Regions from separate parts of the Streptomyces sp. S4.7 genome, predicted to be linked through region 1. Evidence: predicted binding sites of a transcription regulator. Region 1 holds the regulator's gene; the other holds the start of a gene.
The links. Region 1 encodes HrcA, which represses chaperone genes, less so after heat shock. Its sites were predicted from a motif close to TTNGCACTCNGNNNNNCNGAGTGCNAA; they were not measured.
Positions count from the first base shown of each region.

Region 1 (14,512 bases):
ACGCTTGCGTGCGAGACGGAAGGGCTCGACGCCCTCCGGGAGGCGGATGTCGATCACGTGAGCGTCCCTGCGGTGCTCCACGTCCCGGCCGTTGACCCTGCCCGGCCGCCTGTCCGCTGCCGCCCTGCGACGTGAGTAGGCGACGCCGCCCAAGGACTGGACCAGGCTGATGACATCGTCGCGCAGCAGGATCGACGTCGTCGTGTACTGGATACGGCAGCTCCGGTCGGACTGCGCCACGGGGCCGCCGTCGGAATCCAGCAGTCCCTGAAGCAGGGCCAGCCGCACATCCGCGGAGTTGTACAGGTAGGCGTCGGGGACGAACTTGGAGCACGACCTGGTACCGAGGAGATCCAGTTCCCGAAGAACCTTCGTGACGGGACTCTCCAGAGTCATCACGTCACCCGGGGCCTTCACCCTGTTCAGGGTGTAGTCGACGCGGTCCTTCCACGTCACCGAGACACCGGGCAGCGCGGCCTCCAGCAGAGGGATCAGCTCGGCGTCGGCGGTGGCGAATGACGGCGTGGTGGAACCGGTCAGACACCCGTCACCGAGCAACAGCCCGAGAGCGTAGGCATCCATGGGTACCTCCCGCTCCGGGAAGCACACCGGCTGGGTGAGCATCGGCAGTTCGTACCTGCGCGCGTGCGCCGCACGGAGGTTGCCGATCATCTCCTTCGTCTCCAGGACCCGCCAGGGCTTGTCACGCCGTCGGTCCGACGCGGTCCTGACCGTCCAGAGATGGTCACCGCAGCAGAGGGTCGACGACCCGTCCTGTGCCGTGACCCGGTAGATGTCCTTCTCGCCCTGCGGATACACGCCGAGGACCGGTGTCGGCTCGCCGTTGGACCCGATGACCAGGTCGCCCACCGCCAGCTCACCGATGGGCCGGAAGCCGGACGGCGTCAGCACCTTGGTGAACACAGGCTGGGCCCTGCCGCGCATGTAAGCCAGGGGTGCGACCTCGATCGTGCCCGCCGCCATCAGGCGCGGGATCGAGTCGGGGTCGAGCATGTCGTGCAGCGCGTCGTAGAGCGGGCGCAGATACGGGTCGATCTTCTCGTACAGCGTGCCGGGCAGGAAGCCGAGCCGCTCCCCCGCCTCCACCGCGGGCCTGGTCAGGATGATCCTGGTGACCTGCTTGGACTGGAGGGCCTGCACGGCCTTGGCCATGGCGAGATAGGTCTTGCCGGTGCCCGCCGGGCCGATGCCGAAGACGATCGTGTGCTTGTCGATCGCGTCCACGTAACGCTTCTGGTTGAGCGTCTTGGGGCGGATCGTGCGGCCACGGCTGGAGACGATGTTCTGCGTGAGAACTTCGGCGGGGGTCTCGGGTCCGTCCGCGCCGCCGTTCTCGCTCGCCCTGAGCATGGCGATCGAGCGTTCCACTGCGTCCTCCGTCATCGGCTGACCGGTGCGGAGCACCAGCATCATCTCGTCGAACAGGCTCTGGATCAGCGCGACCTCGGCCGCGTCGCCCACGGCACTGATCTGATTGCCCCGGACATGGATGTCGGCGGCCGGGAACGCCTTCTCGATCACGCGCAACAGCGAGTCACCGGAACCCAGGATCGTCACCATCGGGTGCCTGGCCGGGATGGTGAAGTGGGCTCGCGCCTGACCGGGCGCGGGGGTAGGGACTGTGGGTGTCTGAGTCATGGGCCGGCACTGTGGCCTGCACATACCTCCCGTTGCGGGGTTCTCGCCGCTCGACAACCTCTGGGTACCAGCGTACGACTCCGCACTGACAAGCCCGTAGGGCTTTTCCGCGCGCCTTTCCGGCGGGCGGTCCGAAGAGCCGCCGCGAGGGCCCCGCCGCGTCAGCCCGAGCGGCCGAACCCGATCGTCGGCACGGCCCGGCGCAGCGGCCACGGCCTGCTCGGCGCGGGCAGGAGACCGGCCAGGAAGGCGTACCGCCGCAGGGCCGCCGGGTCCTGGTCCGACGACTCCTGGACATAGCTCCACCAGGCGGCGACCTCCGCCCAGCCGGGCGAGGACAGTGATCCGCCGAACTCCTGGACGGAAAGGGCCGCCGTGAGCCCGGAGAAGGCGAGCCGGTCGGCGAGCGGCCAGCCGGCGAGGGTGCCGGTGACGAACCCGGCGACGAACACGTCGCCCGCGCCCGTCGGGTCGAGCGCCTCCACGTCGATGGCCGGCACCTCGGCGGTGGCGCCGGTGGCGCTGTCGACCGCGTACGCGCCCTCCGCGCCCAGGGTCACGACCACCAGCGGCACCAGCTCGGCGAGCGCCCGCGCGGCGGCCTTGGGGCAGTCCGCCCGGGTGTAGCGCATCGCCTCCTGCGCGTTGGGCAGGAACGCCTCGCAGTGCGCGAGGTCGGGGAGCCCGGCGAGGTCCCAGCGGCCGGTGTCGTCCCACCCCACGTCGGCGAAGACGCGCGCGCCGTGCCCGGCGGCGCGGGCGATCCACCCCTCGCTGCGGCCCGGTGTGAGCGCGGCGACGGCGCCACGCGCGCGTGGCGGGCACTCGGGCAGGGTGCCCTCGGGCGGCGGCGCCTCGTGGCCGTGCGAGACCATCGTGCGCTCGCCCTCGTACGCCATGGAGACCGTGACCGGTGAGTGCCAGCCGGGGACGGTGCGTGAACGGGAGAGGTCGATGCCCTCGCCCTGCTCCAGCGCGTCCCAGCAGTACTCCCCGTAGTGGTCGTCGCCGAAGGCGGCCGACAGCGAGGTGCGCAGTCCCAGCCGGGCCAGCGCGCTGGCCATGTTGGCGATGCCGCCGGGGCTCGAACCCATGCCCCTGGCCCAGGACTCGGTGCCGCGCACGGGGGCGCTGTCGAGGCCGGTGAAGATGATGTCGAGGAAGACCGTGCCGGTGAGGTAGACGTCGCAGTCCGGGTCGTCGGGGGCGCGCAGGGCGCCCAGCGGGTCGACATCGGCGGTGTGTGCCTGCGGGGTTCCTTCACGTGGGGTCACGGTCGCGCTCCCGGATCGGCGTACGGATCCGGACAGTGTGCCCGATGGCACCGACAGTCGGCGTGACGGCGGGGCCGTGGGGGCCGCCGCCGGCCGACCGGGCGCGGGTCAGCCGGAGCGCTTGGGGAGCGGCACCCGTACGAGGTCCGCAGCGACGGTCAGCTCGCCGTCGTATCCGGCCGCCCTGGCCTGCCGCTCGAACTCCGCCGGGTCGCTGTAGCGCTGCGAGAAGTGCGTCAGTACGAGGTGCCGTACGCCGGCCTCCCGTGCCACCGCCCCCGCCTGGCCCGCCGTCAGATGACCGTGGTCTGCGGCCAGTTGGTGGTCCTCGTCGAGGAAGGTGGACTCGATGACCAGCATGTCGCAGCCGTCGGCCAGGGCGTGCACACCGTCGCAGAGCCGGGTGTCCATGACGAACGCGAAGCTCTGGCCCCTGCGCTCCTCGCTGACGTCGGCGAGCGTCACCCCGCGCAGTTCGCCGTCCCGCCGCAGGCGTCCCACGTCGGGACCTGCGATGCCGTGCGCGGCGAGGCGTTCGGGCAGCATCCTGCGGCCGTCGGGCTCGGTGATCCGGTAGCCGTAGGACTCGACGGGATGCGAGAGCTTGTGCGCCCGCAGGGTGTACGAGTCGGTCCGCGCGAGTACGCCGTCGGCCTCGACGGGTGCCTCGGTGATGTCGACGCTCTCGCGGTACGCCGTCGCGTAACGCAGCCTCCTGAAGAAGACGTGCCCGCTCGCCGGGTAGTGCGCGGTGACCTCGTGCGGGACGCCGTCCAGGTTGATGCGCTGGATCACTCCGGCGAGGCCGAGCGAGTGGTCGCCGTGGAAGTGCGTGACGCAGATCCGGTTGATGTCGTACGCGGCGACCGAGGCGCGCGCCATCTGGCGCTGGGTGCCGTCGCCCGGGTCGAAGAGGATGCCCTCGCCGTCCCAGCGCAGCAGATAGCCGTTGTGGTTGCGGTGCCGGGTGGGGACCTGGCTGGCGGTGCCGAGGACGACGAGCTCTCGTACGGACACGGTGTCGGCCGCCTACCCGGGGGGCCAGTTGAGGCCGCGTCCGCCCAGTACGTGTGCGTGGGCGTGGAAGACGGTCTGGCCGGCGCCGCTGCCGGTGTTGAAGACGATCCGGTAGCCGCTGCCGACGGTCTTGTCCTCGGCGGCGACCTCGGCGGACTCGCGCAGGATGTCGGCGGCGATCTGCGGCTCGGCGGCTGCGAGCGACGCCGCGTCCGGGTAGTGGACCTTGGGGATCACCAGCACATGGGTGGGGGCCTGCGGGTTAATGTCCCTGAAGGCCATGGTGGTGTCCGTCTCACGCACGACGGTGGCGGGCACCTCCCCGGCGACGATCTTGCAGAACAGGCAGTCGGCCTGTCGTTCTCCCGCCATGGTCCGGGTCTCCTCGCGTCGGTCGGCCGGTCGTGCCTGGTCGCTTCCGTACGGAGGCATGCTATCCGCCCGTCGGCGCCGGGAGGTGTCCGCCCGGCGATCAGGACCAGCGGCCGGTGCGGCCCAGGAGCAGCGCGCAGGCGGCCGTGCCGGCGGTGGAGGTGCGCAGTACGGTGCGGCCGAGCCGGTACGGGGCGGCCCCGGCGTTCGCGAACAGCGCCAACTCGTCCGGGGAGACGCCGCCCTCGGGTCCGACGACCAGCACGATGCTTCCGGCGTCCGGGAGTTCGGCGGTGGCCAGCGGTTCGCTGCCGTCCTCGTGCAGGACGGCGGCGAAGTCGGCGGCCCCGAGGAGGACCGCGACCTCTTTGGAGGACACCGCCTCCGCGACCTCGGGGAAGCGGAGCCTGCGGGACTGCTTGCCCGCCTCGCGGGCGGTGGCGCGCCACTTGGCCAGGGCCTTCGCGCCCCGCTCGCCCCTCCACTGGGTGATGCAGCGGGCGGCCTGCCAGGGCACGATCGCGTCGACGCCGGTCTCGGTCATCGTCTCGACGGACACCTCGCCCCGGTCGCCCTTGGGCAGGGCCTGCACGACGGTGATGCGCGGCGCGTGCCGGTCCTCGGTCCGTACGCCGGTGACGGCCACCTCCAGCCGGTCCTTGCCGTGGACGGCCGCGACCGTCCCGTGTGCGCCGGTCCCGGCGCCGTCGGTCAGGACGACCTCCTCACCGACGCGCAGCCTCCTTACGGAGACCGCGTGGCGGCCCTCGGGGCCGTCCAGCGTGACGGTGCCGGGCCGCAGGGTCTCGGCGGTGTCGACGACGAAGACAGGTGCGGTCATGAGGTGTTTCCCGGGGTCAACGAGGCGCGGGCGGCTTCGAGTTCGTCGGCGAGGACCTCGACGAGCCGCCCGGCGGGCAGATCGCGGGCCATCCGGTGGCCCTGGCCGGCCCACAGGGCCATGCCCTGGGGGTCGCCGACCTTGGCGGCGGCCTTGCGCAGCCCGGCGGTGAGGTGGTGCACCGCGGGGTACGCGGGCGGGGCGTAGGGGCCGTGTTCGCGCATGAAGCGGTTGACGAGACCCCGCGCGGGCCGGCCGGAGAAGGCGCGGGTGAGCTCGGTCCGGGTGAACAGCGGATCGGTCATGGCGCGCTTGTGGAGGGCGTGGGCACCGGACTCCGGGCAGACGAGGAAGGCGGTGCCGAACTGGGCGGCGTCGGCGCCCGCGGCGAGTACGGCGGCGATCTGGCCGCCGCGCATGAGCCCGCCGGCCGCGATGACCGGCAGCGTCACGGAGTCGCGTACCTGTGTGACGAGCGACAGCAGCCCGAGGCCCGCGCCGTCGGTCGCGGGGTCGTCGCGGTGCGTGCCCTGGTGGCCGCCTGCCTCGATGCCCTGGACGCAGACGACGTCGGCGCCGGACCACTCGGCGGTCTGGGCCTCCTCGGGCGTGGTCACCGTGACGACGGTGAGGGTGCCGACGCGGGTGAAGGCGTCGAGCGTGGTGGGCGTGGGGCAGCCGAAGGTGAACGACACCACAGGGACGGGGTCGTCGAGGAGTATCGCGAGCTTGGCCTCGTACCCGTCGTCACGGCCCGCCTCGGGGTCGCCGAGGGGCGTCTCGTACCAGGTCGCCTCACCGGCGAGCTGATCGCGGTAGACCTCCACGGCGGCGTGGTCGTCGTGGTGCGGCTGCGGCATGAACAGATTGATCCCGAAGGCGCTGCCGCTGAGTCCCCGGAGCTGTTTGACCTCCTGGTACATACCGTCGGCGGTCTTGTACCCGGCGGCGAGGAATCCGAGCCCTCCGGCGTCACCGACGGCCGCGACCAACCGCGGGCAGGACGCGCCGCCGGCCATGGGGGCCTGCACGATCGGATACCGGCAGATGTCGGTCAACACGGAGGACATGCACGCATCGTGCCATGCCGCCGGTGGGGTGCCGAATGCGGACCGCGATCGCCGGACGGACCGCATGCGCGGTCCGTCCGGCGATCGGGGGCGCAACGCCCGCCGATTCGGCCGGACCGGGCCCTAACGGCCGTTGAACGCGTCCTTCAGCCTTGAGAAAAGCCCCTGTTGACCCGGTTGAAACTGGCCGGTGGGCCGTTCCTCGCCCCTGAGCTTCGCCAGCTCGCGCAGCAACCGCTCCTGCTCCGGGTCGAGTTTCGACGGGGTCATGACCTCGACATGGACGATCAGGTCGCCCCGGCCGCCCCCGCGCAGATGCGTGATGCCGCGGCCGTGGAGCGGGATCGACTGGCCCGACTGGGTGCCCGGCCGGACGTCGATGTCCTCGACGCCGTCCAGTGTCTCCAGCGGACACTGGGTGCCCAGCGCCGCCGCCGTCATCGGGATGGTCACCGTGCAGTGCAGATCGTCGCCGCGACGCTGGAACACCGCGTGCGGCGATTCGTGGATCTCGACGTACAGATCGCCCGCCGGCCCGCCGCCGGGGCCGACCTCGCCCTCACCGGAGAGCTGGATGCGGGTGCCGTTGTCGACACCCGCCGGGATCTTGACCGTGAGCGTGCGGCGCGAGCGGATGCGGCCGTCGCCGGCGCACTCGGGGCAGGGGGTCGGCACGACCGTACCGAAGCCCTGGCACTGCGGACACGGCCGCGATGTCATGACCTGGCCCAGGAAGGACCGCGTGACCTGCGAGACCTCGCCGCGACCGCGGCACATGTCGCAGGTCTGCGCGGAGGTGCCGGGTGCGGCGCCCTCGCCCGAGCAGGTCGTACAGACGACCGCCGTGTCGACCTGGATGTCCTTGGTGGTGCCGAAGGCCGCCTCGTTGAGGTCGATCTCCAGCCGGATCATCGCGTCCTGGCCGCGCCGCGTCCGCGACCTCGGGCCACGCTGCTGCGACGTCCCGAAGAACGCGTCCATGATGTCGGAGAAGTTGCCGAAGCCACCGGCCCCGAATCCGCCCGCGCCGCCGCCCGCCTGCGAGAGCGGGTCGCCGCCGAGGTCGTAGACCTGCTTCTTCTGCGGGTCCGACAACACCTCGTAGGCGGCGTTGATCTCCTTGAAGCGCTCCTGCGTCTTGGGATCGGGATTGACATCCGGGTGCAGCTCGCGGGCGAGCCTGCGGAATGCCTTCTTGATCTCGTCCTGGGACGCGTCGCGGCGTACGCCGAGTACGGCGTAGTAGTCCGTGGCCACTTACGACTCCGCCAGGATCTGTCCGACGTAACGTGCCACTGCGCGTACCGCTCCCATCGTTCCGGGGTAGTCCATGCGGGTCGGTCCGACCACGCCGAGTTTGGCGACTGCCTCGTCGCCCGAACCGTAGCCGACCGCGACGACGGACGTGGAGTTGAGGCCCTCGTGGGCGTTCTCGTGCCCGATTCGTACGGTCATGCCCGAGTCCTCGGCCTCGCCGAGCAGCCTGAGGAGCACGACCTGCTCCTCAAGTGCCTCCAGCACCGGCCGGATCGTCAGGGGGAAGTCGTGCCCGAAGCGCGTCAGATTGGCGGTGCCGCCGATCATCAGCCGCTCCTCGGTCTCCTCGACCAGCGTCTCCAGCAGCGTCGCCAGGACCGTGGTCACCGTGCCCCGGTCCTCCAGGTCGAAGGACTCGGGCAGCTCCTGCACCAGCAGCGGCACGTCCGAGAACCGGCGGCCGACGACCCGGGCGTTGAGCCTGGCCCGCAGGTCCGCCAGCGACGTGTCCCCGAACGGCACCGGGCAGTCGATCATGCGCTGCTCGACCCGGCCGGTGTCGGTGATCAGGACCAGCATCAGCCGCGCGGGGGCCAGCGAGAGCAGCTCCACGTGCCGCACCGTCGAGCGCGTCAGCGAGGGGTACTGCACGACCGCGACCTGCCGGGTCAGCTGCGCGAGCAGCCGCACCGTACGGCCCACCACGTCGTCCAGATCGACGGCGCTGTCGAGAAAGTTCTGGATGGCCCTGCGCTCCGGCGCCGACAGGGGCTTGACGCCCGCCAGCCGGTCGACGAAGAGCCGGTAGCCCTTGTCCGTCGGAATACGCCCCGCACTCGTGTGGGGCTGGGCGATGAAGCCCTCGTCCTCCAGGACGGCCATGTCGTTACGGACAGTGGCCGGGGAGACACCGAGCTTGTGCCGCTCGGTCAGCGCCTTGGAGCCGACGGGCTCCTCAGTGCCGACATAGTCCTGGACGATGGCGCGCAGCACCTCAAGCCTGCGTTCGCTCAGCATCGCGCACACCTCCAGCTCTGGTTCCTCGGATCCGGCTTGGCACTCGGTGCGTTGGAGTGCCAGCATTCCCCGGGCCAGTGTACGGCCGTGAGGTACGCCCCTAGCAAGGCCGACCGGTCACGCTACCGCGCGCGGCACCGCCGTCCCCACCGATAGCGTCGTCGTATGAACGTCCGTTGGGAAGAGCACGGCTGGGAAGGCATCGCACCGGGAGTCGGCAGACGCAGGCTCCCTGGCTGGGATGCGACGGTCGGGCTGGTCGTGGGTGAGGACGCCGTACTCCTGTACGACACGGGCTCGACGCTCCGTGAGGGCGCCGAGATCCGCGCCCAGGCGCAGGCGCTGTGCGGTCGGCGCGTGACGCACATCGCGCTCAGCCATCCCCACTTCGACCATGTCCTGGGGACCGCGGCCTTCTCCGGTGCGCGGGTGTACGGCGCGGTCGGCCTGGCGGAGCTGCTCCCGCGCGACCGCGAGAGCCTGCGCGCCTCCGCCGTACGGCACGGGGTGGACGTCGCCGACGCCGCGGAGGCCGTGGACGTACTGGTCGCGCCGCAGCACGCGGTGTCCGGCGAGTCGACGCTCGATCTCGGCGGGCGGCAGGTACTTCTCGCCAATATCGGACCGGGGCACTCCGGCCACGATCTCGCGCTGCTCGTCCCCGGCGAACGCGAGGTCGTCTTCTGCGGTGACCTGGTCGAGGAGTCGGGCGAACCACAGGCCGGCGACGACGCGGTCCCGGCACGCTGGCCGGCCGCGCTGGACCGGCTGCTGGCGCTGGGCGGCGACGACGCGCTGTACGTTCCCGGCCACGGTGCCGCCGTCGACGCGGCGTTCGTGCGGGCGCAGCGCGACGAACTGGCGGCGCGTTTCGGCACGGCGTGACCGGTCGGCCGCGAGTTCCCGCACGGGGTGGCGCGGGGCCCCGATATCGTCGGCGGATGCGCAGTTACAGCCCCGATCTGACCCCGCCCTGGAAGCGTTCGAATCCGGTGCCCGAGGTGCCCGCCGAACCGGATCTGGTGGTCGAGGAGGTGTCGACGGGCTTCTGCGGCGCGGTGATCCGCTGCGAGAAGACCGCCGAGGGGCCGACGGTCACCCTGGAGGACCGCTTCGGCAAACACCGGGTGTTCCCGCTGGTGGAGCGCGGATTCATGCTCGAAGGCCGGGTCGTCACGCTGGTCCGCCCCACCGCCGGCGGCCCCGCCCGCCCCACCCGCACGGCCTCCGGCTCGGTCGCCGTCCCGGGGGCGCGCGCCCGGGTGGCCCGTGCGGGACGCATCTACGTCGAGGGGCGGCACGACGCGGAGCTGGTCGAGCGGGTCTGGGGCGACGACCTGCGGATCGAGGGCGTGGTGGTGGAGTACCTGGAGGGCATCGACGATCTCCCGGCGATCGTCGCGGAGTTCGGCCCGGCGGCGGACGCGCGCCTCGGTGTGCTGGTCGACCACCTGGTGCCCGGCTCGAAGGAGTCCCGCCTCGCGGAGCAGGTCACGGGGGACGACGTCCTGATCGTGGGCCACCCGTACATCGACGTCTGGCAGGCGGTGAAGCCGTCGTCGGTCGGCATCCCGGCGTGGCCGACGATCCCTCGGGGCCAGGACTGGAAGACGGGGGTGTGCCGCGAGCTGGGCTGGCCGGAAAACACCGGTGCGGCGTGGCAGCGGATCCTGGCCTCGGTGCGGTCGTACAGGGACCTGGAGCCGGCGTTGCTGGGGCGGGTGGAGGAACTGATCGACTTCGTCACGGAGCCGGGTGTGGGCTGACCGGGTCCGCGCGGTGCGGGCCGTTCTGGCCTCAATCGCCGGCCGGGCTCGGTTGGTGCGGGCCGGTGGCCGGGTGCCGCTCCGGGGTCATGCCCGGACGGCGTGATTTACGGCGCGCGCAAGGCTCGTTGGTCTCAGGGGAACCGGCATTCTCACGCGCCGTAAATCACGCCGTCCGGACATACCCCTCCGGAGACCCCGCCCCCCGACCGGGACCGACAACCGCAACCAAGACCCCGGACACCGCGCCCCGGAAGGGCCCCGCCCCCCGACCGCCACCGACAACCGCAACCATCAAGCCCGGCCGGCGACTGAGGACGAACCCGGCCCGCAGGGGCAACCTCAGTCCACCAGCCCCCGCACCACCGCATCCGCCAGCAACCGCCCCCGCAGCGTCAGCACCGCCCGCCCCTCCCCGTACGGGCCCGCCTCCAGCAGACCCTCGGACCGTGCCCGCCCCGCCGCCGCCAGACCGGCCGGCCGCAGCAGTGACAGCTCCACGCCGTCCGACAGCCGCAGTTCCAGCAGGATCCGCTCGACGCGCCGGTCCTCCGCCGTGAGGACCTCCCGGCCCGCCCCCGGAGACCGCCCCTCCGCCAGCGCCGCCGCGTACGCGCCGGGGTGCTTCACGTTCCACCACCGGACCCCGCCGACGTGGCTGTGGGCGCCCGGTCCCGCGCCCCACCAGTCCGCGCCGCGCCAGTACAGCTCGTTGTGCAGACAGCGCCCGGCGTCGGTGGTGGCCCAGTTGGACACCTCGTACCAGGAGAACCCGGCGGCCCCCAGTGTCTCGTCCGCGATCAGATAGCGGTCGGCGTGCTCGTCGTCGTCGGTCATGGGAACCTCGCCGCGCCGGATGCGCCGGGCCAGCCCCGTGCCCTCCTCGACGATCAGCGCGTACGCCGAGATGTGGTCGGGCCCGGCGCCCACCGCCGCCGCGAGCGAGGCGCGCCAGTCGTCGTCGCTCTCGCCGGGTGTGCCGTAGATCAGGTCGAGGTTCACATGGTCGAACCCGGCCGCGCGGGCCTCCGCCACGCACGCCTCGGGCCGCCCGGGGGTGTGCGTGCGGTCGAGCACCTTCAGGACGTGCTGCCGGGCGCTCTGCATGCCGAAGGAGACGCGGTTGAAGCCGCCTTCGCGCAGCTCCGCGAGGTACGCCGGGTCGACGGACTCCGGGTTCGCCTCGGTGGTGACCTCGGCGTCGTCGGCGAGCCCGAACTCCTCGCGTACGGCGCCCAGCATCCGCACGAGGTCGGACGCGGCCAGCAGCGTGGGCGTACCGCCGCCGACGAAGACCGTACGGACGGGCCTGGGGTCGTCGCCGAGGACCTTCCGGGCGAGCCGGACCTCGTCGGTCAGGGTGTCGGCGTAGTTGTCGCGCGAGGCCAGCACGCCGCCCGAGCCGCGCAGCTCGGTCGCCGTGTAGGTGTTGAAGTCGCAGTAGCCGCAGCGGGTGGCGCAGTACGGCACGTGGAGATAGAACCCGAGCGGCCGGTCGGCCGCGCCCTGAAGGGCGTGCGGGGGCAGCGCGCCGGAATCGGGCATGGGGTCACCGTCGGGCAGGGCGGAAGGCATGCCCCCAGTGTCCCGCACCTCGCGGGTGCGCCGGCGCGCCCTACACCGCGCGCAGCACCAGCATCGCCAGGTCGTCCGAGGGCGGGCTCGGGTCGAAGTCGTGCACGGCGCGTCTGATCCGCTCGGCGACACCCTGCGCGCTCAGTCCCGCGCAGCCCGCCAGGATCGCGGCGAGGCCGTCGTCGTCGTCCAGGAGCAGCCGCCCGGAGCGGCGCTCGGTGACGCCGTCGGTGACGCACAGGAGCGTGTCCCCCGACGCCAGGTCGAAGCTGAGGCTCTCGTAGGCGACGTGCTCGTCGACCCCGAGGAGCAGTTGCGGCTCGGCGGCGACCCGTACCGTCCCGTCGGGGCGCAGCAGCAGCGGCAGCGGGTGGCCGGCGCTCGCGAGTGTGCAGCGGGCGCCGCCGCCGGTGCCGGGGAGCGGCTCCAGCTGGCCGTAGAGCAGGGAGAGGAAGCGGGACTGGCCGCCGTCGGCGAGCCCGCCGCCCCGGCCGTCGTCGAGGCTCTTGATGTCGCGGATGTCACCGAGCGGGCCCAGGTCGCTGAGGCCGGGGAGACCGCTCTCGCCGCCGGAGAGGTCCTGGCCGCCGGCGACGGCGACCATCAGCGCGGCGGCCTCGGCGGCCTCCATCGCGTCGTCCAGCAGGAGCCGGTTGAGCCGGTCGAGGACTTCGCCGACGCCGTACCCCTCGCGGGCGAGGAGCCGCAGCCAGGGTCGGGCCAGTCCGGTGACGACGGCGGCCTCCGGGCCGCTGCCCTGGACGTCGCCGAGCATGAAGCACCAGCGACCGCCGGGCGGCGCGGGGAAGACGTCGTAGAAGTCGCCGCCGACCACTCCGTCGTCGGCGGGCTCGTACACGAGGTGGCTCTCGACGCCCGGGATCCGGGCGACCTGGCTGGGCAGCAGACCGCGCTGCAGGATCCGGCTGATGGTGGCCTGCCGGGTGTAGCGGCGGGCGGCGCCGATCGCGAGGCCGACCCGGCGGGCGAAGTCCTCGATGAGCGCGATCACTTCGTCGGGCATCCGGGCGAGCCGCCGCCGTCCGAGGACCAGGGTGCCGAGGTGGCGGTCGCCCGCGACGAGCCGGCAGGAGACCGCGGCGCCGTCGTGCGCGCCGGTCTGGCCCGAGCCGGGCCAGGGGACGGGTACAGGAACGTTCCGCCCAGGGCCCGAGCCCGTCGTGTCCTGGGTGTCGAGCAGCCGGGGCGGCTCCTTCTCCAGGAGGGCGCGCAGTATCTCGATGCGGGACTCGTCGGCGTGCCAGACGCGGGCCAGTCGCGGTGCTGCGCCCGCCCTGCCGTGGCCCTCGCCCTCGCCGTCGAGCCAGATCGCGCACCAGTCGGCGAGGCGGGGCACCAGCAGCTGACCGGCGAGGGCTGCGACCAGGTCCTCGTCGAGCTGTCCGGCCAGCAGGTCGGAGGCCTCGGCGAGGAAGGAGAGGGCGCCCCGGCTGATCCAGTCCGGGTCCTCGCGCGCCGTTCCGCGGGGTGCGGGGGCGAGGATCTCGGCGGCGCGCAGACCGCGCCGGAGGGCGGGTTCGCCGACGGCTCCGTTGACTCCCGCGGCTCCGTCGGCGCCACTGCCCGCCGGTTCCTCGGCGGTCGGCCCGTCGAGCGGGAGGCGGGCCCAGACGGTCTTGAGGCCGGTGCGGTAGGTGATGCCCCAGCGCTCCGTGAGGGCGGCGATGAGCTGGAGGCCCCGGCCGTAGTCGGGGGAGCCGCCGCCCGCCGGGCCGTGCGCGTCGCTGCGCACCGAGCGGGCGGGGTGGTGGTCGGACACCTCGATGACGAGCGCGGCGGGCTCCCGCTCGGCCGTACTCTCCTCGCCGGACCCGGCGCCCGGCCCGGACGCGTCCTCGGGTCTCTCGTCGTACAGCTCCCGCGGTGCTTCGAGGCGGCAGAGCAGTTCCACGTTGGTGCCCGCGTGCACGACCGCGTTGGTGACCAGTTCGTCGACGATCAGCACCGCGTCGTCGGCCAGCCCGTCGGTGCTGTGCCCGCCCGGCGGGCACGCCTCGTCGCCCTGGCACAGGGCGCAGGTGGCGAGCAGCCCGAGGCTGGTCCACTCGGCGAGCGCCGCGCGCACGAAACGGCGCGCGGCGGACGGGGCGAGCGGGTTCCCCGGCAGGCTGGTGCGTGCCGTGCGTCGCTCGTCGTTCCGGAACGCCCGGTTCCGAGCCGGATTCGATGCTTCCGGATCGTCCGCGTTCCAACAGTCCCCTATAGGCCCCACGTGCGGCTCCTGGTCGTTTCTTGCATTGCGCCGCTTACCACCCGGACAGAGTGACAGACTGAGCGTGCCCATAAGCGTCGAGTCATCGAAAACGGGCGAAGAAGTGAACGAAGAACGGAGCCCGGACGCACTTCCCGGCCGCCGCACCCCCAGCTCACACCCACCCGGATTCCCCGCACCCGGCCATCACGCACTCGGACGCCACCCACGATGAGCAACCCGATACCCACCGGACCGCCCGCCGACACACCGGTCACCGACCGCGCGGGCATCCTCCTCGTCGACGACATGGAGGAGAACCTCCTCGCCCTGGAAGCGGTGCTGGCATCGCTCAACGTGCCGCTGGTACGGGCCCGTTCGGGCGAGGAGGCGATACGGGCCCTGCGCCGCGAGCGGTTCGCCCTGGTCCTGCTGGACGTTCGGATGCCGGG
Region 1 is NZ_CP048397.1:2,182,123-2,196,634, forward strand. It holds gene SSPS47_RS09645 (PhoH family protein) at 1-1,659, opposite strand, end outside; gene SSPS47_RS09650 (PfkB family carbohydrate kinase) at 1,821-2,933, opposite strand; gene SSPS47_RS09655 (ribonuclease Z) at 3,042-3,950, opposite strand; gene SSPS47_RS09660 (histidine triad nucleotide-binding protein) at 3,963-4,322, opposite strand; gene SSPS47_RS09665 (16S rRNA (uracil(1498)-N(3))-methyltransferase) at 4,423-5,163, opposite strand; gene SSPS47_RS09670 (nitronate monooxygenase) at 5,160-6,233, opposite strand; gene dnaJ (molecular chaperone DnaJ) at 6,357-7,490, opposite strand; gene hrcA (heat-inducible transcriptional repressor HrcA) at 7,491-8,507, opposite strand; gene SSPS47_RS09685 (MBL fold metallo-hydrolase) at 8,673-9,392, shown strand; gene SSPS47_RS09690 (DUF3097 domain-containing protein) at 9,449-10,273, shown strand; gene hemW (radical SAM family heme chaperone HemW) at 10,616-11,848, opposite strand; gene SSPS47_RS09700 (SpoIIE family protein phosphatase) at 11,889-13,976, opposite strand; gene SSPS47_RS09705 (response regulator) at 14,292-14,512, shown strand, end outside.

Region 2 (14,512 bases), 2.5 Mb from region 1:
CCCGGCGAGATCCGCGCGGGCGACGCGATCGAGATCGTGCACCGGCCGGACCACGACGTGACGGTGGCGCTCGCCTTCCGGGCGGCGACGACCGAGCGCGAACTGCTGCCGCGGGTGCTGGCCGCCGGAGAGGCCCTGCACACCGAGGAGTTGAGGATCGCGCGGGAGTACGTGGCCAAGTACGGCGACGCCCGCGTCGGCGCGGACACCGCCGACGTCGGCCAGGGCCTGTCTGCGAAGTAGCGCAGTCCGCCCGCAGGGCGGGACCCGCGGCCGGGCGGGACTTCGCAGACAGGCCCTGGGGCGGATCCCCGGAAACGGGACCGTACCGGCAACTCCCCTGCGGTCGGCGTGCGATGCGGTACGTGCTTCCGATGCTCGGACGGTCGCTCGCACCGGTCCTGCGACCGTCTAACGTGCGCCCTATGACGACTGCTTTGATTACGGGCGCGACAGCGGGGATCGGCGCCGCCTTCGCCCGGCGGCTCGCCGCGGGCGGTACTTCCCAGTCCGGCGGGGTGGGAAGCGGCCACAACCTGGTACTTGTCGCCCGCGACACCGAGCGCCTGCGGCGCCAGGCCACCGAACTCCACGATCTGCACGGCATCGAGGCGGAGGTGCTGACCGCCGACCTCGCCACGGACAAGGGGATCGAGGCGGTCGAGAAGCGTCTCGGCGACCGCAAGCACCCCATCGATCTGCTGGTCAACAACGCGGGTTTCGGGAACAAGGGCCGGTTCCTCGACGTCTCGATGGCCGACGAGCTGACCATGCTGAAGGTGCACTGCGAGGCGGTGCTGCGGCTGACGTCGGCCGCCGTGACCGGGATGAAGGAGCGCGGGCGCGGTGGTGTGGTGAACGTGTCGTCGGTGGCCGCGTTCGTACCGCGCGGGACCTACGGCGCGTCGAAGGCGTGGGTCGTGCAGTTCACCCAGGGGGCCGCACGGGATCTGACGGGGACCGGGGTGCGGCTGATGGCGCTCTGCCCCGGCTTCACACGGACGGAGTTCCACGACCGGGCCGGGATGGGGACGGACAACATCCCCAACTGGATGTGGCTGGACGCAGACAAGCTGGTGACCGCCGCGCTGTCCGACCTGACGCGCGGCAAGACGGTGTCCGTGCCCGATCCGCGCTACAAGGCGCTGATGAGCGCGGTCAAGCTCACGCCGCGCGGGCTGCTCGGCGGGCTCACGTCGAAGACGGGGCGGAAGTACGGCCCGCAGTAGCCGGGCGGGAGCTCCGCTCCTGCCACCCTCGGGGCGTGCAGCGTCGAATAGCGTCACCCGTGACGCGTGACACGACCTGTGCGGACGACCCACGAGGAGACCGACTTCCACCATGCACGACGCCACTGACAATCGGCCGTCCGCGCTGCTCTCGATGAGTCCGGGCATCGCGGAACGGCTGTTCTCCCCCGCTCGTCTCACCCGGCTGACCGCTCTCGTACGGACCGATCCGGACCTCGTCGCGCACACCCTGACCGGTCCCGGTCTCGACCCCGCCGTCGCCGCCGCGCTCGCGGACGCCGAACTGCTGATCACCTGCTGGGGCGCGCCCCCGCTCACCGCGGAGGTGCTGGCCGCCGCGCCCCGGTTGCGCGCGGTGGTGCACGCCGCGGGCACCGTCAAGCACCATGTCACGGACGCCTGTTGGGAACGGGGCATCACGGTCGCCTCGGCGGCGGCGGCCAACGCCCACCCCGTCGCGGAGTACACGCTGGCCGCGATCCTCTTCGCGGGCAAGGGAGTCCTCGGCTCGGCGCACCGCTACCGGGAACTGCGCGGGGCGCACGACTGGCACCGGGAGCTGGGCGGGGCGGGCAACTACCGCCGTACGGTCGGCATCGTCGGCGCGTCCCGGATCGGGCGCCGGGTGATCGAACTGCTGCGGCCGTTCGACCTCGACGTGCTGCTGTACGACCCGTACGTGTCCGCCGACGGGGCGGCGGCGCTCGGCGTCGAACCGGTGCCGCTGATTGAGCTGTGCGCACGGGCCCACGTGGTGTCCGTCCACGCGCCGCAGGTCCCGGCCACCCGCCATATGATCGGCGCCGCGCAGCTCGCGGCGATGCCGGACGGGGCGACGCTCATCAACACCGCGCGCGGCTCGCTGATCGACGAGGACGCGCTGCTGCCGCATCTGGTCTCCGGCCGGCTGAACGCGGTGCTGGATGTGACGGACCCCGAACTGCCGCCGCCCGCCTCGCCGTTGTACGACCTGCCGAACGTGCTGCTGACACCGCACGTCGCGGGCTCGCTGGGCGGTGAGATCCACCGGATGACGGATCAGGCGCTGGACGAGGTGGAGCGGTACGTGAAGGGGCTGCCGTTCGAGGATCCCGTACACCCGTCGTCGCTGCCGCACTCGGCGTAGCGGGAAGGCGGCCTCCCGGGGCGGAACGCGCCGAGGCCCGGCTCCCCCGAAGGGGCGCCGGGCCTCGGTCGCGTACCGCGTGCGTGCCCTGCCGGTGACCGGTGAAGGTCAGTGGCTGTGGCCGTGGCCGCCGTGACCGGCGTCGGCCTCTTCCTCGGCCGGCTTCTCGACGACCAGGGTCTCGGTCGTGAGGAGCAGCGCGGCGATGGAAGCGGCGTTCTCCAGCGCGGAGCGGGTGACCTTGACCGGGTCGATGACGCCGGCCTTCACCAGGTCGACGTACTCGCCGGTCGAGGCGTTGAAGCCGTGACCCTTGTCGAGTTCGGCGACCTTCGCGGTGATGACGTAGCCCTCGAGGCCGGCGTTCTCGGCGATCCAGCGCAGCGGCTCGACCACGGCGCGGCGGACGACCGCGACACCGGTGGCCTCGTCGCCCGACTTGCCCAGGCCGTCCTCCAGCACCTTGGCGGCGTGCACCAGGGCGGAGCCACCACCGGAGACGATGCCCTCCTCGACCGCGGCGCGGGTCGCGGAGATGGCGTCCTCCAGACGGTGCTTCTTCTCCTTGAGCTCCACCTCGGTGGCGGCGCCGACCTTGATCACGCACACGCCGCCGGCCAGCTTCGCGAGGCGCTCCTGGAGCTTCTCGCGGTCCCAGTCGGAGTCCGTGGACTCGATCTCGGCCTTGATCTGGTTGACACGGCCCGTGACCTCGGTGCTGTCGCCACCGCCGTCGACGATGGTCGTGTCGTCCTTGGAGACGGTGACGCGGCGGGCGGAGCCCAGTACGTCGAGACCGGCCTGGTCGAGCTTGAGGCCGACCTCCTCGGCGATGACGGTCGCGCCCGTGAGGGTGGCGATGTCGCCGAGCATGGCCTTGCGGCGGTCACCGAAGCCGGGGGCCTTCACGGCGACGGCGTTGAACGTGCCGCGGATCTTGTTGACGACGAGCGTGGAGAGCGCCTCGCCCTCGACGTCCTCGGCGATGATCAGCAGCGGCCGGGAGCCGCCCGCCTGGATGACCTTCTCCAGCAGCGGGAGCAGGTCCTGGATGGAGCCGATCTTGCCCTGGTTGATCAGGATGTACGGGTCGTCGAGGACGGCCTCCATACGCTCCTGGTCGGTCACCATGTACGGCGAGAGGTAGCCCTTGTCGAAGGCCATGCCCTCGGTGAACTCCAGCTCCAGGCCGAAGGTGTTGGACTCCTCGACGGTGATGACACCGTCCTTGCCGACCTTGTCCATCGCCTCGGCGATGAGCTCGCCGACCTGCGAGTCCTGGGCGGAGAGCCCGGCGACGGCGGCGATGTCGGACTTGTCGTCGATCGGGCGGGCCGTGTCCAGGAGCTCCTTGGAGACGGCGGCGACGGCTGCGTCGATGCCCTTCTTCAGGGCGGCCGGGGAGGCGCCGGCGGCGACGTTGCGCAGGCCCTCGCGGACCAGCGCCTGGGCCAGCACGGTGGCGGTGGTGGTGCCGTCACCCGCGATGTCGTTGGTCTTGGTCGCCACCTCCTTCACGAGCTGGGCGCCGAGGTTCTCGTACGGGTCGTCGAGCTCGACCTCGCGGGCGATCGTGACGCCGTCGTTGGTGATGGTGGGGGCGCCGAACTTCTTGTCGATGACGACGTTGCGGCCCTTGGGGCCGATCGTCACCTTCACCGTGTCGGCAAGCTTGTTGACGCCGCGCTCAAGGGCGCGACGGGCGTCCTCGTCGAACTTCAGGATCTTCGCCATGGGAGCTTTCTCTTGTCCTCTCGAACGAACAACGAACTACGCCCCGGACCGCCCGGCGATGCGGGGGCCAGGGGCGCAGTTTCACAGCGGGACTGTGAGGATTACTTCTCGATGATCGCGAGCACGTCGCGAGCCGAGAGGACGAGGTACTCCTCGCCGCTGTACTTCACCTCAGTGCCGCCGTACTTGCTGTACAGAACGACGTCGCCGACGGAAACGTCGAGCGGAAGCCGCTCGCCGTTCTCGAAGCGACCCGGACCGACGGCCAGGACGACGCCCTCCTGGGGCTTCTCCTTGGCAGTGTCCGGAATAACCAGGCCAGAGGCCGTGGTCTGCTCTGCGTCGAGCGGCTGGACCACAATGCGGTCCTCGAGCGGCTTGATGGCAACCTTGGTGCTGGCGGTCGTCACGATCCGACCTCCCCCTTCGGAGATCTCACGGGGTTAACTGTCTGGGTCGCGTGACCGGGCTCGATCCGTCGTCGCGGGTGCCGGACCTGTCCTGTCACGCACTTGGCACTCTCCAGTGGGGAGTGCCAGACATGACACTATGGCCGCGATTAGCACTCGGTCAAGCTGAGTGCCAGTCGAGGCCCGGCGGCGGCGCGATCGGGTGGCCGCTTCCTACGCGATCGGGTGACCGTTTCTAGACGTAGTCCTCCAGCTTCGCGACCGCGTAACCCTTGTCCGTGACCGTCTTCATGACGTGCCGGATCATGTCGGGCATCGAGCCCTTCCACTCGTCCTTGCCGCGGAAATGTGTGAGAACGATGTCGCCGGGGTGCAGGTCCCGGTCCCGTTCGCGCCACTCCATGTGGTCGGGGAACGCCTCGGACGACCACAGCGGCACCGCCTTGACGCCGCAGGACTTGGCGGCGCGGAGGGTGCCGGCGTTGTAGTTGCCGTACGGCGGCCGGAACAGCTCGGGCCGCTTTCCGTACCGCTTCTTGATCTTCTCCTGCTGCCCGCAGATCTCCCGCTTCTGCTTCTCGTAGGAGAGTCCGGGGAGGTAGGGGTGGGTGAGGGTGTGGTTGTGCAGGGAGACACCGCGGGCCTGCATCTTCTTGAAGTAGGCGTAGTCGTCGTTGATGACGTAGTCACTGAGGAAGGCGCTGTACGGGATCTTCAACTCGGTCATCATGCGCAGCAGTTCGGGGTCCTTCTCCGCGCCGTCGTCGATCGTCAGGAAGACGACCTTCTGTTTCGTCGGGACGCTGGTGAAGACCGGCGGGAGGGTCGCGCCGCCCGTGACCTCGAAGCCCTTGCGCGTGGTGATCCTCGGCTTCACCGCGGGCGGTGGGGGCGCGGCGAGCGGGGTCTTGGCGAGTTTCCACTTCCTGGCGGCCACGGCACGGCGCGCCTGGGCCTTGGCGACGGCGGCCTCGGCCTTCTTCGCGGCGTCGGCCTTCTTCGCGTCGGCCTTCTTCGCGTCCGCCTTCTTCGCGGCGTCCGCCTTCTTCGCGGCGTCGGGGCCCGCCCGGCCCGGCGTCGCGGTGGCGGATTCGACGGGTCCGCCGCCTCCGCCACCGCCGTCCCCGCTCCGACCGCCGCGGTCTCCGCCGCCCCGGTCACCGGACTCTCCCGCGCATGCGGAGCCGAGCGCGGCGATCAGGAGCACGGCGACGACCGGGCGCGCCCGTCTGCCGGGGTGACCTTTTCGCCGCTCTGCGACCTTTTCTTCGTTTTGTCGTACTAGTTGCATGGCGCCGCATCCTGTCAGCGCGAGCTCCACGCGCCCGGCCGACACCGCCGGTGAGCGCCGACGGTCCCCCGCCTGGCCCACAATGGCCCGGTGACCGACCGCACCGACCGCACCCCCTCCCCCGCACCGTCGCCCGCCCCGCTGCTCTCCGAGGAGGGCCAGGCCCTGCTCGCCGCCCTCCGCGACCACGACCCGGCGCAGGAGCTGGCCCTGGCGACCCGGCTGCGCCGCGACCACCCCGCCGAACTGGTCTCCGCGGCCCTCGCGCAGGCCCGGCTGCGACAGCGGGCGGTCGCCAAGTTCGGCGAACGGGACGCGTACCGCATGTACTTCACGCCGCACGGCGTCGAGCAGGCCACCCGCACCTCGGTCGCCGCCCACCGGGCCGGCCGGTTCCGGGACATCGGCCTCCGGGGCGGCGGCCCGGCGCGGATCACCGACCTGTGCTGCGGCGTCGGCGGCGACGCCATCGAGCTGGCCCGCGCGGGGTTCGCCGTGACAGCGGTCGACCGTGACCCCGTGACCTGCGAGATCGCCGCGCTCAACGTCCGCACGCTGGCACCGGACGCCCCGCCCGCGACAGTCGTACGCGCGGACGTCACGACATACGACCTGGCCGCCGCGCCGGCCCCCGACGCCCTCTTCATCGACCCGGCCAGACGCGGCGGCCGGGGGCGGATCTTCGATCCGGAGGCGTACTCGCCGCCGCTGTCCTGGGCGGTCGAGGCAGTACGCACGGTCGGCGCCGGCGGCATCAAGATCGCGCCCGGCATCCCGCACGAGCTGGTCCCCGACGACTTCGAGGCCGAGTGGATCTCCGACAGCGGCGATGTCAAGGAGGCGGTGCTCTGGCACCACGCGACCGGTCCCGGACCGGGTCCGGGGTCCGGCGCGGGTGCGATCACGCCCGGCGCCCGGCGCGCCACGCTTCTCCCCGCCGGCCTCACCCTGACCGGCCGCGGACTGCCCGACCCACCGGTCAGAGAGGTCGGCCGCTATCTGTACGAGCCGGACGGCGCCGTCATCCGCGCCCATCTGGTCGCCGAGGTCGCCGACGAGCTGGACGGCGGGCTGATCGACGAGACCATCGCGTACATCACGGCGGACGGACGGCGTCCGACGCCGTACGCGACGGCGTACGAGATCACCGACGAGCTGCCCTTCAACCTCAAGCGGCTCAAGGCCCTGCTCCGTGAGCGCGGCGTCGGCATCCTCACGGTCAAGAAGCGCGGCTCGCCCGTCGAACCGGAGGAGCTGCGGCGGCGGATGAAGCTCCAGGGGCGGGAATCGGCCACGGTCTTCCTGACCCGGGTCGTGGGCGCGCCCACGATGCTGCTCGGCCGTCCGGCCTGAGCCACCCCGATCCCGGCCATTGCTCGCGAATCACCCTGCCACGGTGCGTATTTGGGACGATTTTGGGTCCTGGACCCCTGCCTTCTGGCGTGTTCCCGTCATAAGCTCCGCCGTCGGGGCGGTTTGACGCGTACCGCCGGAACGCCGCGTGTCGCGAGGGTGGTTGGGGCGAGAGATGGCTTCTTACGGGGGTTCACCGGCATACGACGGCGCATGGACGCCGCCCGATCCCTCCGGGCGGCGTGAGATGCCTCAACTGCTCCTTGTCGCCCGGTGGTTGGTTTACACACTCTTCGGCTTCACCGTGCTGGGCGGAATCGGCCTGCTCCTCTCGGCCGCCGCGGCGGACGCGGTGGACGCCGAACTCATCGGTCTGACCGTGTGGGCGGCGGCGCCCGGCACCGTGGGATGGCTGCTGTCCCGGCGGCTGTGGACCGGCGGTGTGCGGGAGTGGCGGGCCCTGATCGCCGTACAGGCGTGGCTGGTTCTGGGCGGCATCTCCAACATCACCGAGGGCTCCTTCCAGGGCTTCACCCAACTCGTGCTGCCGGTGCTGATCCTGGTCTTTCTGTGGCACCCCGGAAGCCGGGAGTGGCTGCGGCTCGAACCCGAACGGCGGGCGGAGCACCGGTCGTTCTCGTTGGCCCGGTTCATCAGGTGGCGGAGCGACGGGGGCCAGACGGCGCTCGAATACCTCGGGCTGTTCGTCCTCGTGGCCGCGATCATCGTCGGGCTCACCGCGAGCGGCGTCGGCGGGCAGATGTCCGACGGCCTCCGGTCCGCGGTCTGTTCGATCACCGGCGCGGCGTGCCCGGCCGGCGACGGCGACTCCGTCGAGGCGGGCGACGGCCGGGACGGCGCCGACGGCAGCCCGGCCGACCCTGGCGATCCCGGGGACCCCGGCGGTTCGCGGAACGACAACGGCGGCACCGTCCCCGTCGGCGTCGAGACCGACGAGGACCGCAACGAGGCCGCGGCCGACGAGCCCGGCTGGGAGGGCGACGAGGCCGCGGCCGGCAACGGCGACGACGGCGGGGAGAAGGCCGAGGACTGCGGAGGCTGGGGCTTCTTCTCCTGCGCCGCCGACCGTGGCGGCCAGGTCGTCAAGGGCCTGTTCGTGGACGGCGTCTGGGGAGACGTCACGGGCGTCTGGGACCTCGTCACCGACCCGGGAGGCACCTGGGACGGCCTCAAGGAGTACGGCAGCAGCCTGGGCGACAAATGGTCAGAGGACTCCAAGGACGCCGGTGACAAGTGGGCGAAGGGCGACCACCTCGACGCCCTGACCGACTGGGGCGGCGCGTCCGTCAACACGGTCGTCACGGCGGGCGACGACATGTTCGTCGGCGACGAGGTCCGCGACCGGTGGAACAACGGCGAGAAGACCCGGGCGGTCACCGACGTCGTGTGGAACGTCGGGTCGATCTTCATCCCCGGCTACAACGCGGCGAAGGTCGGCGGGAAGCTCGGGAAGGTCGGCAAGCTGGGCAAGCTCGGGAAACTGGGCAGGTCGGCCGACAAGGCTCGCGAGGCCGCCGACCGCGCCCGCAAGGCCGCGGAGAAGGGCGACGTCAAGGCCGCCGACGACGCGGCGAAGGAGGCGCAGAAGCACGCCGACGACGCCGAGAAGGAGCTGGCGGAGAAGGGCTGTCTGATCAGCTCCGGCCCGATCGGCGGCCGGCTCCCGGGCGGACCGGGCGGCACCGGCGGCCCGGCCGCCCAGCGGCCCTCGCTCACCGGCGGCGTCAACGCGGCCGGACGGACCCTGGCGGTCTACCGGGCGGGCGGCGTACCCGTACTCCTGCCGTTCGAGAAGAAGTGCGACGGCGCGAGCCAGGAGGAGATCGACGCCGCCGAGCAGGCGAAGAAGGACGCCGCCGACGCGCAGGCGGCCAAGCGGGAAGCCGGCCAGAAGGCGGTCGCCAAGTGGAAGAAGCCGTCCTGGTACGGCGATCTGAAGAATCCGCGCAAGGGATCCAAGGACCTCGGCGACGGCAAGTGGAAGACGAAGAAGTCGGTCGCGTACGGCCCCGCGATGGAGCGCTGGATGCGGTTCCAGGAGCAGGTCTCCGGGGTGAAGCGCGGCAAGGAGTACGCGGTGAAGGACCCGGACACCGGCCGCGACGTCGACTTCGACGGCTGGGACTCCGCGGGGCAGAAGTACAAGGAGGCGAAGTTCGGGTACGGGGGCAAGGTCCGTCCGGATGGCACCCTGGAACCCGCACAGGCCACCAAGTGGGTCGAACAGGCGCGGCGCCAGGTGCGGGTGGCGAACGGCAAGCCGGTCGAGTGGAACCTCTCCAACAAGCAGGCCGCCGACGCCGCGCAGAAGGCGTTCGACGATGCTGGGGTGGACGTGGATGTCGTACACACGCCCTGGAAGCCGTAGCGGTGTGTTCGCGGCGGCCGGAAGCGGTGAGAAACGACAGACGCAGGCACCATCGGAGTCTCGGGAGTGAGTGACGGGCATGGCGAGCGAAACCATCGTGAAGGCGTCCTGGGGCCCCAGGCCCGAGTCCTGCGAGGAGTTGGCCGGCCGCTGGCTGGACCTGCTGGGGAGGCTGACCGAGCTGTCGGCCGGTGAACTGGCGCACTGGCGGTGGGACACCGACGGCGCGGCGCCGGGCGAGGCCGTGCCACCGGACATCGGCGCCTTCGCGGCGGCGCTGGACGCGGCGAACCCGCACGACGACGCGGACATCATCGGCCGCACGGCCGTGGTCGTGGCCCGGCGGCAGGACGGCGGGTACGCGCAGCTCAAGGTGGGGGCGGGCGGTACGGACGGCTACACCCCGTTCAACGCGACGCTGCTGCTCTTCCCCGGCTCCCCGGACGCCGCCGCGCCGCTCGCGGACCGGCTCCCGCAGGCGCTGGCCGCCGTGGCCGGGGTCTGGGACGCCGACACGGGCAGCGCCCACGACCGCGAGCTGTTCGCCGCGCTGAAGTCCGCCTACGGCCTGCGGGCCTCGCACCCGCGCGCCGGCTGGTCCGTCTTCCTGTCGGCGAACCGGGCCGCGCGGGTGCCCGCGGACTTCGCGGCGCCACGCCTGGAGGCCGGACCGGGCGGAGTCGTACTGAATGTCGGCGCCACCACGGACGCGGTGCTCGCGGCGCATAAGGCGCTGGCCGACGCGGGGGCGCTGGCCCCGCCGGCCACCCCGGCCGACCGGCCGAAGCTGTGACCTCCGGGGCCGCGGGGGCTCCGGGAGTTTCTGGGACCGCTTCGGGAGCTTCGGCGGGATCGGGACGCGACGCGCTCGAATTCAAGGCGGCGGTCGGCGCGCGGACCGCCGCCGTCGAGCGCCTCGCCACCGCCCCGTACGCCCCGCCCTGGCCGGACGGCGTGGACCCGGCCCGGTCCGCGTCGGGAGCGGACTTCGCGATCGTGGCGCTGCGGGTCAGCGCGGATTTCTACGAGGACGAGGACCACGGGATCCACGACGCGGTCCTCGACGAGTACGGGACCGAACTGTGGGGCGTCGTCCACGCCCTCGACGCCCGCTGGGGCGCGCACCGGACCGTGGAGCTGACGGAGTACGCCGACCGGTATCTGGCCGACGAACCGGTGCCGCCGTTCTACGCGTCCCTGTGCGAGCTGGGCTACTTCGGCGACCTGGAGACATGGCGGGTGGGCGGACGGCTGGTCGCCGTGGGGGTGGGGCAGCCGGACGCGGAGGAGCCCGTGGTGCTCTTCGGGGCGGTCAGCGGCGCGCCGGATCCGGGCCGGGCCCACTGAGGCCGAGGACGGCCCGGCGGAACCCCCCTGCGGCGCCGTCCGGTGTCAGTCCCCGTCCTTCTCCATCCGCGGCCCGCCGGACTTCGGTTCCGTCGGCTGCTCCGTGGCCTCCGTCGGCTCTGTGGACGCCTTCCTCAGCTCCGTCGCCTTCCTCAGCTCCGTCGGCTTCTTCGGCTCGGTGGCCTTGAGCTGGGTGTCCAGGATCGCCGTGTCCAGGTCGGTGATGTCGTCCGCGTAGATCCGCGAGAGCGGTTGCGGGCCGATGTACTGCTGGCAGTTGCACTGCGCCGACTCGTACCGCTTCGGTTTCTTGTTCTCGTCCCAGGCCGTCGCCACTTCGACCCGCTCGTGGCACTTGCCCTGCTTGTCGTGCTTGGCGAGATGGTGCGTACACCCGCAGACGGGCTCCGGCGGCTTGTGTGACTCCTCAAGGGCGAGCCGGCCGCCCTCGACGAGCTTGAGACGCTCCACCCTTCGCTCGTGCCGGGTGCGCAGCGCGCTCCGGCCCGTATCGGCGACCCAGCTGAAGCCACCGACCATGAAGAAGACGAATATCCACCACAGCCAGTTCATCCGCCGCCCCTTCACCCCATGAAATGGCGCATGCGTTCCACCCAGGATAGAACGGGCGGCGTAGGAACGGCCTCAGGGAGCGGGGGGCGACTTCGGGACACATCCGGACATCACGCGTAACTCGCGTCCGCCGAATACCACGATTTTCGCGATTCCAGCGGTGGGCCACGCCGGGCGCCACGGGCGCCGATCGCGGCGGGCACCAGAAGCAACAGGCCCGGCACCGGTTCGGCCGGTCCGGTGACGTAAGTCCGCGTTCCGGTCCACGACAGCGCCGAGCCGGGCCGACCACGGCCCACCCGAGCACCGCGACGAGCCCGTACCTCCGGAGCGGCAGCGGCCGTGGGACGGCCAGGCCCGCAGATGCTCGGGCGGCGGAGGGACGGCAACGGCGTACGACCGGGCATCCGGGGAGGCTGCGGGCGTGATCACCGCCGGGCGGGGCCGGGATCTATCCGGCGGGGGCCGCCCCGGCAGGGTCACCCGGCGAGGTCCTGGCCGTGACCAGCCGGACGGCCCACCGGTAGTGCCCGACGGCCTTGGTGACGCCGATCAGCCCGGCGATCCACAAGAGGGTGCCCGCGCCCATCAGGTACACGACCTCCGCGTACGTGTCCCGCCCCTGGCGTGCGGACGCGGGCGTCTCCAGGGACAGCCACAGACCGAACGCCCCGGCCAGGAACGAGATCAGCAGCCAGCACAGACTCACGCCCGGCAGCCGCAGGCGCGCGTCGTGCACCGGGTCGCTCGCCAGCGCCGCCCACTGACGCGTCAGCGTGCGCACCGCGCGGTCCCGGCGCAGCAGCAGAGCGAGGACGATCCCGCAGGCGGTCATGACGCCGAGACCGAACGCCGCGAGGAGCCCGCCCATGATCATGCCGAGCGGATCGACGACCTCCTCGGCCAGCGCCCGCACGGCCTGGCCCGCCAGCAGCCAGCCGAACTGCACCCCGGCGACGAGCAGCAGGAACTGCGCGAGCCGACCGAACCCCATGCTGCGGCCCACGAGCCAGCCGAGGATGCCCGCACGGTCGGCGAGCAGCGCCTGGTCGTCGGGCCAGGTGCGGATGTGTACGGGGGGTGGAGGCGGCGGCAGCGTGGGCGCACGGCGAGACATACGGCGAGCTTATTGCCCGGCCCCCGCCCGCCCGGTGCGGGCCGCCCGGTCCTCCAGCAGGGCGCGTTCCCGCTCGTTGCGGGTCAGCGAGGCCGCCCGTACGAACTCCGACCGCGCCTCCTCCGTACGCCCCAGCCTGGCCAGCAGATCGCCGCGCACGCTCGGCAGCAGGTGGTAGCCCTTGAGCGCGGGCTCCGCCGCCAGCGCGTCGACCAGCGCCAGAGCGGCCTCGGGCCCGTCGGCCATCGAGACGGCGACCGCGCGGTTCAGCTCCACGACCGGCGAGGGGGTGAGCGCGGCGAGACGCCCGTACAGCGCGGCGATCGCGGCCCAGTCCGTGTCCCCGTACGTCGCCGCCCGCGCGTGGCACGCGGCGATCGCGGCCTGGAGGGCGTACGGGCCGGGGGCGCCGTCCAGCGTGCTCGCCCGGGTCAGGGCCTCGACGCCACGGCGGATCAGCCGCCGGTCCCAGCGCGAGCGGTCCTGGTCGGCGAGCAGGACGGGCGCGCCGTCGGGGCCGGTACGGGCGGCCGTACGGGACGCCTGGAGCTCCAGCAGGGCCGCCAGGGCGTGCACCTCGGGCTCGTCGGGCATCAGGCCGCTCAGTACGCGCGCGAGGCGCAGCGCGTCCTCGCAGAGTCCGGGGCGCAGCAGGTCGTCCCCGGCGGTGGCGGAGTAACCCTCGTTGAAGACGAGGTAGATGACCTCCAGCACGGACGCGAGGCGCGCGTCGCGCTCCGCGCCGTACGGCACCTCGAAGGGCACCCCGGCCTTGGCGAGGCTGCGTTTGGCGCGCACGATGCGCTGGGCGACGGTCGGCTCCGGCACCAGATAGGCGCGGGCGATCTCGTCGGTGGTGAGTCCGCCGAGCAGCCGCAGGGTGAGGGCGACGCGCGCCCCGGTGGACAGCACGGGGTGGCAGGAGACGAAGACGAGCCGCAGCAGGTCGTCGTCGATGTCGTCCGGCTCGGCGGGTTCGGGCGGCGGCGCCGTCTCCTCCAGGGTGCGGCCGACCTCGGCGAGCTTGCGCTTGTACGTCTCGCGGCGGCGTACGAGATCGATGGCGCGGTGCTTGGCCGTGGCCATGAGCCAGGCTCCCGGTCTGTCCGGGACGCCCGACTCCGGCCACTGTTCCAACGCGGCGACCAGGGCGTCCTGCGCCAGTTCCTCGGCGATGCCGACGTCCCGCACGATGCGCGTGACGGCGGCGATGATCCTCGCCTGCTCGATCCTGAACACCGCTTCCACCGCGCCCGCGCTGCCGCTGTCTGCCGTCACGGCCACCCATCAGAACACCGAGGGCGGACGGACGCCAACGCGGGAGCGGCGCGCGGGCCGGCGGTTACTCGCCGATCTCGCGCACCTGGACCGAGATCGTCCAGGTGTCCTCGTGGACCTGCAGGAACCTCTTGCTCCACTCGACGGCCTCGGCCTGGTTCTTGGCCTGGAGGATCGAGTACCCGCCGATGACCTCCTTGGCCTCGGTGAAGGGCCCGTCGGTGACGGAGATCTTCCCGCCGGACCACAGGACACGGGTGCCCTGCGCGGACGGCGTGAGCCCGGCGGTCTCCAGCATCACGCCGGCCTTGTTCATCTCTTCGATGAGCGCGCCCATGCGGTCCATGAGTTCGGGGCTGGGGCCGTCGGAGGGAACGTTGTTCTCGTCCAGGTGGATGGTGGTCAGATAGCGCGGCATGGTGGCTCCTCGGTGTGCGTGGGGGCGGGATGTTCCCCGCCTCTCACCCTTGCGTCGAACGGGCGGGGGCGGGATCGACACACGCCGCGAGATCCGGTGGAGGTTTCTTCCCCGAGCCCCGCACGGGCCCGGCCGCTACTGCGCCGTCTCGAACCGCCAGCGGTGCACCGGGCGGGCCAGCAGTTCGTCGGCCGGGGCCGGGATCTCGGGGAGTCGCGCGTCGTAC
Region 2 is NZ_CP048397.1:4,634,663-4,649,174, reverse strand. It holds gene SSPS47_RS20935 (MOSC domain-containing protein) at 1-243, shown strand, start outside; gene SSPS47_RS20930 (SDR family oxidoreductase) at 426-1,229, shown strand; gene SSPS47_RS20925 (hydroxyacid dehydrogenase) at 1,342-2,376, shown strand; gene groL (chaperonin GroEL) at 2,485-4,110, opposite strand; gene groES (co-chaperone GroES) at 4,212-4,520, opposite strand; gene SSPS47_RS20910 (polysaccharide deacetylase family protein) at 4,756-5,811, opposite strand; gene SSPS47_RS20905 (class I SAM-dependent methyltransferase) at 5,902-7,164, shown strand; gene SSPS47_RS20900 (Tox-REase-5 domain-containing protein) at 7,442-9,553, shown strand; gene SSPS47_RS20895 (hypothetical protein) at 9,633-10,346, shown strand; gene SSPS47_RS20890 (hypothetical protein) at 10,343-10,900, shown strand; partial or broken gene SSPS47_RS20885 (hypothetical protein) at 11,117-11,473, opposite strand; gene SSPS47_RS20880 (hypothetical protein) at 11,925-12,590, opposite strand; gene SSPS47_RS20875 (sigma-70 family RNA polymerase sigma factor) at 12,600-13,874, opposite strand; gene SSPS47_RS20870 (YciI family protein) at 13,933-14,286, opposite strand; gene SSPS47_RS20865 (hypothetical protein) at 14,422-14,512, opposite strand, start outside.
Region 2: the regulator HrcA is predicted to act here: its motif matches at 4,670-4,696, upstream of groES (co-chaperone GroES).